DNA from 2 places in the Marinobacter sp. ANT_B65 genome. Region 2 is predicted to be linked to the other one. Evidence: predicted binding sites of a transcription regulator. Region 2 holds the regulator's gene; the other holds the start of a gene.
What was found. Region 2 encodes FliA, which starts transcription of late flagellar genes. Its sites were predicted from a motif close to CTAAAGTTTNNNNNNNNNNNGCCGNTAA; they were not measured.
Positions count from the first base shown of each region.

Region 1: a site for FliA is predicted at 2,387-2,414, ahead of CPA50_RS07595 (methyl-accepting chemotaxis protein). Genes of this name have one in related genera too.

Region 1 covers NZ_NXGV01000001.1:1,614,003-1,618,115, reverse strand. The annotation lists gene CPA50_RS07600 (hypothetical protein) at 1-469, shown strand, start outside; gene CPA50_RS07595 (methyl-accepting chemotaxis protein) at 471-2,357, opposite strand; gene CPA50_RS07590 (bifunctional GNAT family N-acetyltransferase/carbon-nitrogen hydrolase family protein) at 2,474-3,994, shown strand; gene CPA50_RS07585 (hypothetical protein) at 4,111-4,113, shown strand, end outside.
Region 2 covers NZ_NXGV01000001.1:1,012,877-1,016,989, reverse strand. The annotation lists gene CPA50_RS04805 (chemotaxis protein CheA) at 1-166, opposite strand, end outside; gene CPA50_RS04800 (protein phosphatase CheZ) at 184-969, opposite strand; gene cheY (chemotaxis response regulator CheY) at 990-1,373, opposite strand; gene CPA50_RS04790 (RNA polymerase sigma factor FliA) at 1,535-2,278, opposite strand; gene CPA50_RS04785 (MinD/ParA family protein) at 2,308-3,120, opposite strand; gene flhF (flagellar biosynthesis protein FlhF) at 3,193-4,113, opposite strand, start outside.

The DNA.
Region 1 (4,113 bases), 600 kb from region 2:
TGGTCAGGGTGAACACTGGCCAGACACCCCCATCCTCAAAGAGAATGGTATAGCGGTGGTGACTCATTCCCGTTACGAAATTCTGTTCGGGATGCTCCGGAAAAAGCGTTTCGACTGCTTTGCCCGAGGAGTAAGCGAGGTTGCTAACGATCTCACCCTGGAGAATGATCCCGGGCTCGCTATAGAACCGGGTATCGTGCTGGCCTACCCGATGCCTTCGTACCTGTTTGTGGGGCCCGAAGACCAGCAGACAGCCCACCGGCTACAACTCGGAATGGAACGTGCAATCCAGGATGGAAGTTTTGGTGTTTATCTTAATCAGTATTACGGTGCTGCGGCAGCAGACCTGCACCTTAACAGGCGAACCATCATTGTTCTGAACAACCCGTTCCTGAGTGAGGAATCAGAGCGCATCGGGCGCCAGACACTTAAAGACCTGCGCTGGCGCCTTGATATGCTCAACCGCTGAGTTATACCCGGAAGCGGGAAACATTGTCCTCAAGAGTACGGCCAATTTCTTCAATCTGGCCACTGTAGATATCGTTCTCACTCGCCGCCTTTGCGGCTTCCTGGCCCTGATCGGCAATGCGTGTGATCGCCGCGTTCAGCTCTTCGGTAACGGAGGTTTGCTCTTCCGAGGCCGTCGCGATCTGAGATGTCATTTCATTTATAGAGGTGATGGCTGCAGAGATTCGGTGCAGTGAATCCATCGCATCCTGTGCTTTTTCCATACTGACATTGGATACTGCGGTAGATGCCTTCATAACATTAACCGCATCGGTTGCGCCCTTCTGCAGACGCTCAATCATGTTGTTTATTTCTTCTGTGCTGGCCTGGGTACGCTGAGCAAGGTTTCTGACCTCATCGGCCACAACGGCAAAACCCCGTCCGGCCTCTCCTGCCCTGGCTGCCTCTATGGCAGCATTCAATGCCAGCAGGTTGGTCTGCGCGGCTATGCCCTGAATAACCTCCAATACGGACGTAATGGAGGTTACGTCGCGCCCAAGAGCATCTATCACGTTTGTTGCGGCACTGACCTCGTGAGACAGCTTTTGCACTGCATCCCGAGATGAAGCAACCGTTTCCAGTGAAGCCCGGCTGTCTTCATCTGCAGTGTTTGCGGCATCGGCAGTTGCCAGTGCGTTCTGGGCGATTTCATTGGCAGCTGCAGACATCTCGTTTATTGCTGTAGCCACCATATCAACTTCCGACTGCTGACTTTCAACACTGTTGCGACTGTTTCTGGCGGTGTTTCTCAAGGAAATCACATTACCAGCCAGTTCGTTGCTGCCCTGCTGCACTTCAAGGACAACATCATGAATCTTTTCTACAAATTGATTGAAGCTTGCCGCCAGTTGTCCGAACTCATCGCGGGCACTGGCATCGAGGCGCTGGGTAAGATCGGCATCGTTTGAGCCAATATCCGCCATGGCTGAATTCAACCGGCGAACCGGAGCCATCAATGTACGGATGCCCAGATGAAGGATCGCCAGAGAAACCAGGAGCCCGATGATCGCGATAATCACGCCTGTCTTGATAGCGCTATGGACCGGAGCATTTATCTTGTCCTCATTAACGAAGGTCCCCAGATACCAGTCAACGCCGCGCGCCTGGCTGATAGGGTGGAAACGAGCATTCCATGGAGTATCGTCTTGCTGGTAACTGTGCTCACCACCCTGAAGATTCGGAGCCTCACCCAGCAGTGTACGAATGTCTTTTCCAATCAGGGCTTTTTGCGGGTGGTACAGCACTGTGCCTTCGCGGCTGATGAGAGCTACATAACCTGTACCTGCCAGGTTGATGACAGAAAGCATGTCATCAATAGCTTTCAGCGTAATGTCTGCGCCTGCAACACCTGCGTATTCACCACGCTTTACCGGTGTTAATGATGAAATCACGGTTTCACCGGTACTCGCATCCAGATAGGGTTCGGTAAAGGATGAACTGCCCTGATCCATCGCCTTCCTGTACCAGGGGCGCGAGCGTGGGTCATAATCCGATGGCAAGGCAGCTTCGGCGGCTTCGGTTTTCATGAGCATATAGCCGTCGTTCCGGCCCACATAGACATCCTTGAAATCACCACCGCTTGAAATTGCCTGGAGCAGCGTGCGGACGTGTTCGTCCCCGGTCATTGTTTCGAGGGATCTGGCCGTGGCCTCTGTCATCGCGAGCCGGGTATTCAGCCAGTCAGCAATGCTTGCCGCATTCTGCTCTGCAGTATTTTCAATCAACGCGTCCACATAAGTTTCTGTGGTGTTTTGCAGCCGCAGATTGCCAGCAATAGTAAACGCGGCCATAACCATAATCAGCAGAACACTGAAGGTAACCAACAGTTTTTGACCAAATGTAAGATGCACCACACACTCCTGCAGTTTGCTTTCAATGGTTTTCGGCAGACTATGCGAAGTCTTTAATACCTTCTGATAAACTTGAGTGGCAAACTCATTTCTCTGTCATACCGGAGCCCATCTGAATGGCCCATGAAGAACTGCATCTCAACCTCCGTAACCTGACACTTGATGATTACGAACAGCTTCAGGTACTGATGGATCGTGTGTACGACGATATCGGTGGTGCCTGGCCAAAGGACACTATCAGAGCGCTGGTTGAACAGTTCCCGGACGGACAGATCTGCATTGAGGACAAGGACCAGCTGGTCGCGGTTGCGCTCACTGTCTCCGTCAAATACGAACGGTTCAGTAATCCGCACACCTATGACGACCTGATCCTGCTTAACGAGCAAATCCTGCATAACCAGAACGGCGATTCGCTGTATGGACTGGATGTGTTCATCGATCCGGAATATCGGGGTTACCGGCTTGGTCGCCGGCTGTATGAAGCGCGCAAGGAACTGTGTCGTTCGATGAACCTGCGGGCTATCCTCGCCGGTGGACGGATACCTGGCTACTACAAGTACTCGGATCAGTATTCCCCTGCCGAGTATATTGACCGGGTTGACCGCAAGGATATCTATGATCCGATTCTGAGTTTCCAGCTGTCCAACGATTTCCAGGTCACCCGCCTGATGCACAAGTATCTCCCGGAGGATAAGAAATCCCTGGGGTATGCAACCCTTCTGGAATGGCGGAACATTCTCTATACGCCGCCCTCCTCGGTACTGAACGAAAAGAAAACCCAGGTTCGCATGGGGGCTGTCCAGTGGCAGATGCGTGAATTTGGCTCAGTGGAAGAAGTACTGGAACAGGTTGAGTACTTCGTGGATGCGCTATCCGACTACAAGAGTGACTTTGCACTCTTCCCGGAGTTTTTCAACGCACCTCTGATGGGGCTGACTGACCAGATAGACCAGACCCGCGCCATCCGGTTCCTTGCAGGCTTCACCGATCAGTTCCGGGAGCGCATGTCCGATATGGCTGTGAGCTACAACATCAATATCATTACCGGTTCCATGCCACTGCTTGAGAACGACCGGGTTTACAACGTGTCGTATCTTTGCCACCGGGATGGCCGGGTGGATGAGCAGCGCAAGATTCATATTACCCCCCACGAGCGTCGGGACTGGGTTGTTGAAGGCGGGGACAGGTTTGAGGTCTTCGATACGGATGCAGGACGTGTCGCGATTCTTATCTGTTACGACATCGAATTCCCTGAACTTGGGCGAATTGCAGCCAGCAAGGAAGTGGACATCATCTGTGTGCCCTTCTGGACAGATACCAAAAACGGATATTTGCGGGTTCGCCACTGTGCCCAGGCCCGGGCAATTGAAAACGAGTGCTACGTAGTCATTACCGGCAGTGTAGGAAACCTGCCGAAGGTAGAAAACCTGGATGTGCAGTACGCCCAGTCGTCAGTGTTCTCGCCCTCTGACTTCTCTTTTCCACACGATGCCGTAATGGCGGAAACAACACCTAATACGGAGATGATCATGTTCTCTGATATGGATCTGGAAAAGCTGACACTGGTGCGTAATGAAGGGTCAGTTACCAATTTAAAAGACCGCAGAATTGACATGTATGAAATTATCACCCGTTAAGTGTTGAACAACAGCCTCAAAGGTTTATCGTATGACACTGATGGCGTTGCAAAACCTTCTGTCAGTGTCTATTGTTTAATCAATATCAAGTCAGCCTTTTCAGAGACTCAGTATTCATG
Region 2 (4,113 bases):
CTGCACCACCCTTGACGGTATGAAACCCACGAAAGATGGCGTTGAGAAGATCGCTGTCATCAGGGTGTTGCTCAAGATCGACAAGTTGTTCAGACAACTTTTCGAGAATCTCTCCGGCCTCTACAAGAAAGTCCTGCAGGATCTCATCATCGGCATCAAACGCCATGGGTTACCCTCATATATTCAGAAACCGAGACTGGACAACAGGTCATCTACGTCGTTTTGTCCCGAGACTACATCTTCACGCTCTTCAGCCTTCATCTGAGGCCCCACACCCTGCTCAGCAGACACTTCTTCATTGTCAATCTGATGCACAGTACCAGTGAGCTGATCAACATGGCTGGCCATAACCACCAGGCTGAGCATCTGTTCTTCCACGTCTTTGACCAGTGTCGTTACGCGCTGGATGACCTGTCCGGTCAGGTCCTGGAAATCCTGTGCCAACAGAATTTCCGAAAGACTGCTATAGATGGTGTCTGCGTCCTTGGTCAGGCTCACAAAAAAATTATCAATCCGGCCATACAGCTCACGAAACTCTGCCGGTTGCATCTCACGACGGCGCAGGCGTTGCCATTCCTCCCGCAAAGCAGAGGCTTCGTCACGTACTGCGTTTGCAACTGGCATACTTTCTTCAACCAGATCCATGGTGCGGTTGGCAGCCTGGCCAGTCATCTGAACCACGTAAGCGAGCCGGTCTGAGGCGTCTGTCATCATCGACAGAACTTCTTTCTGTTCGGCACTGCGTGGATCTATTTGAAAATTGCGGATTGATTCATGAAGCGTACGGGTCAGCCGGCCAACTTCCCGATACAGACTCTGATCCCGGACCTCGCCTAATTCATTAATCAGAACCATGGCACGGGCATAATCCCCGCTTTCAATGCTCTGATTGAGTTCCGCCGCTTGATGTCGAAGCTTTTCAGTTACTTCCGGCTCGAGACCGCGGTGGATCTTTTTGTTATCGCTCATACGATCCATCCAATCTCTGCTTACTGGATTCGTTCAAAGATCTTCTCAATTTTTTCTTTGAGAACGGCTGCGGTGAAAGGCTTTACAACATACCCATTAACGCCGGCCTGGGCAGCAGCCACAATCTGGTCGCGCTTGGCTTCAGCCGTCACCATCAGAACAGGGAGGGTCTTCAGGCTGTCATCCGCACGTACCGCTTTAAGCAGGTCAAAGCCAGACATTCCAGGCATATTCCAGTCTGTCACCAGAAAATCGTACTTGCCGCTTTTCAGCATGGGCAGAGCAGTGTTGCCGTCATCCGCTTCATCCGTATTTGTAAAGCCCAGATCACGGAGCAGGTTCTTGATAATCCGTCGCATTGTGGAGAAATCGTCCACAATGAGAATCTTCATGTTCTTGTCCAAAGGGACCTCCAGTTAATAAGACCCGGAATTCGTTTTGACCTTTGCGCTCAAAGTGTTGCAGGCCGCTGATTTAACCATCTATTGTCTGATCTTTATCACGGTTGTAAAGCACCGGTTACCAAATACTACACTCAAGCACGATCCGGACACCTAAGCCGGGCCTAACTGCCATCTTCATGGCGCCATTCCGAGAGCCTGCCACGCAGCCTCAACGCCGCCTGACTGTGAATCTGGCTGACTCTGCTTTCACTGACACCCAGCACAGCGCCAATTTCCTTGAGATTCAGTTCCTCCTGGTAATACAGGCTCAGAACCAGCTTTTCACGCTCCGGAAGCTGCTCAATGGCCGCGGCCAGACTGCTCCGGAAAGAATCTGAAGCCAGCCCGTCCAGAGGATTATCTCTGGTCTCTGTTTCTTCTATCGGCAGGTCTCCGGATTCATTGAGCTCATCAAGGCTAAAAAGTCGGCCACTGCTCGCATCGGACAAAGTAGAGTGGTATTCAGAAAGCTCCATACCGAGTTCTTCGGCAACCTCCGCGTCCTGGGCCTCGCGCCCCATACGGTTTTCAACTGTCCTGATTGCCTGGCTAACCCGGCGGGCATTCCGGTGGACCGAGCGGGGCACCCAGTCACCTTTACGGATCTCATCCACCATAGAACCGCGAATGCGTATACCGGCATATGTCTCGAAGGTAGCGCCTTTGGTGGAACTATAGCGTTGGGCAGCCTCCAGCAATCCAATCATGCCGGCCTGCATAAGGTCGTCCAGCTGCACAGAGGCCGGCAGCCGGGCAAGTAGATGAAGAGCTATTTTCTTGACCAGGGGCGCATGCGCCTCAATCAGTTCTGAGGAACTCTTTACGCCACTCTGGTTATAGATTCCCAGATTTTTCGTCAATGTCATGTATCCGGTATTGTTTGACGGGATCCGTTTCAGACTTCGACGAGCCGCTCCACAAAAAACTCCAGATGTCCCCGGGGAGATGAAGGTAGAGGCCAGCTCTCAACTTTGTCAGCCAGCGCCTTGATCGCGAGCGAGGCTTTAGCCCGGGGATAAGCGTCCAGCACGGCTTTCTGGCGCTGAACCGCTTTCTTCACGGCTTCGTCGTAAGGCACCATACCTACATATTGTAATGCCACATCCAGAAAGCGTTCAGTAACCCGGGTCAGTTTTTCGAACAAATGACGACCTTCCTGCTCGCTGCTCACCTGATTGGCAAGAATGCGAAACCGGTTAGTGGCGTAGTCACGATTCATCAGCTTGATCAGAGCATAAGCATCAGTGATGGATGTCGGCTCATCGCAAACCACCAGCAGCAACTCCTGGGAAGCCCGAAGAAAGCTTACAACCGCCTCGGAAATACCTGCTGCCGTGTCCACAATAAGCACATCAATCTGATCACCCAGCTCGCTGAAAGCATTAATCAGGCCTGCATGTTCCAGAGGGCTGAGCTGGGTCATGCGTTGAGTGCCGGAAGATGCCGGAACGATCTTGATACCGCCCGGGCCGTCAACCAGCACGTCTTTAAGATCGCACTCGCCCGACAGCACATCCTGCAGATTACGGTTAGCCGTAATCCCGAGCAGCACATCGATATTGCCCAGACCAAGGTCAGCATCCAGCAGAACCACACGCCTGCCCTTCTGGGCCAAAGCGATGCCCAGATTAACCGACACATTACTCTTACCGACGCCGCCCTTGCCGCCGGAAACTGCGATCACCTGTACCGGATGTGCTCTGCTCATACTATTTGTTATCTCTCGCAACGTTTAGCCGGATATGATTCACAGCTATACAAAACTCGGATTATCAGGGTTTCATGCCGTTTCGCGTGGGCGATCCGCACCTGACGGTAGCTCTGCTGCAGCCTGTTGCTGAAGCGTTTTGAGGCGCTCGACAGCCAGCCGCACAAGCGGAACAGCTTCAGCATGATGCAGGTCTCCGGGGATTTTTTGCCCGTTTGTGTAATAGGCCACCGGCAACCCGGTTTCCATCACAAAGCCAAGAGATTCACCCAGAGTCAAAGCCTCGTCAATTTTTGTCATCACACAACCCGTTAGATTTGCCATCTTATAGCAATGCCATACGGATTTCATAATACGCGGCTGGCTGGTTGCGGAAACTACGAGGTGGGTACGCACCTTGTGGTGACTACGGGCCAGCTCCGTCAGCTGTTCCTGATAACCTTTGTCGGAGCTGGTCAGCCCCGCAGTATCAATCAGCACTAGATGGCGATCCGAAAGCTCGTCAAGAATATCATCCAGGGTATGGCTTTCGTCCACGACCCGAACCGGCACATTCAGAATCCGGCCAAATACAAAAAGCTGCTCATGGGCAGCAACCCGGTAACGATCTGTGGTGACAAGGGCCAAAGAGTCAGCTCCATGTTTCAGCACATAACGGGCAGCAAGTTTCCCGATCGTGGTGGTTTTCCCGGAGCCCGTGGGGCCGACCAATGCATAAACGCCGCCCTCATCCAGCCACTCCTGTGCGGGTGTACGCACACCGGCAACAAGCATTTTCAAAGCCTGCTTCCAGCCGTCATCCAGTTTTCCGCCTTTGTGTCGACGAGAGAGAGAGCCGGCCAGATCCGGGCTCAGGCCGAACTCCTGCAACCGTTCAGCAAGCCGTTGCTGGACTGCGTTAACGCCAGTCTTTTCCGGTTCACCACGAGAGCCGCTCATCAGATCCCGTAGCGAACTGATTTCGGCACGCATACTGGCCAGCTCACCGGAATA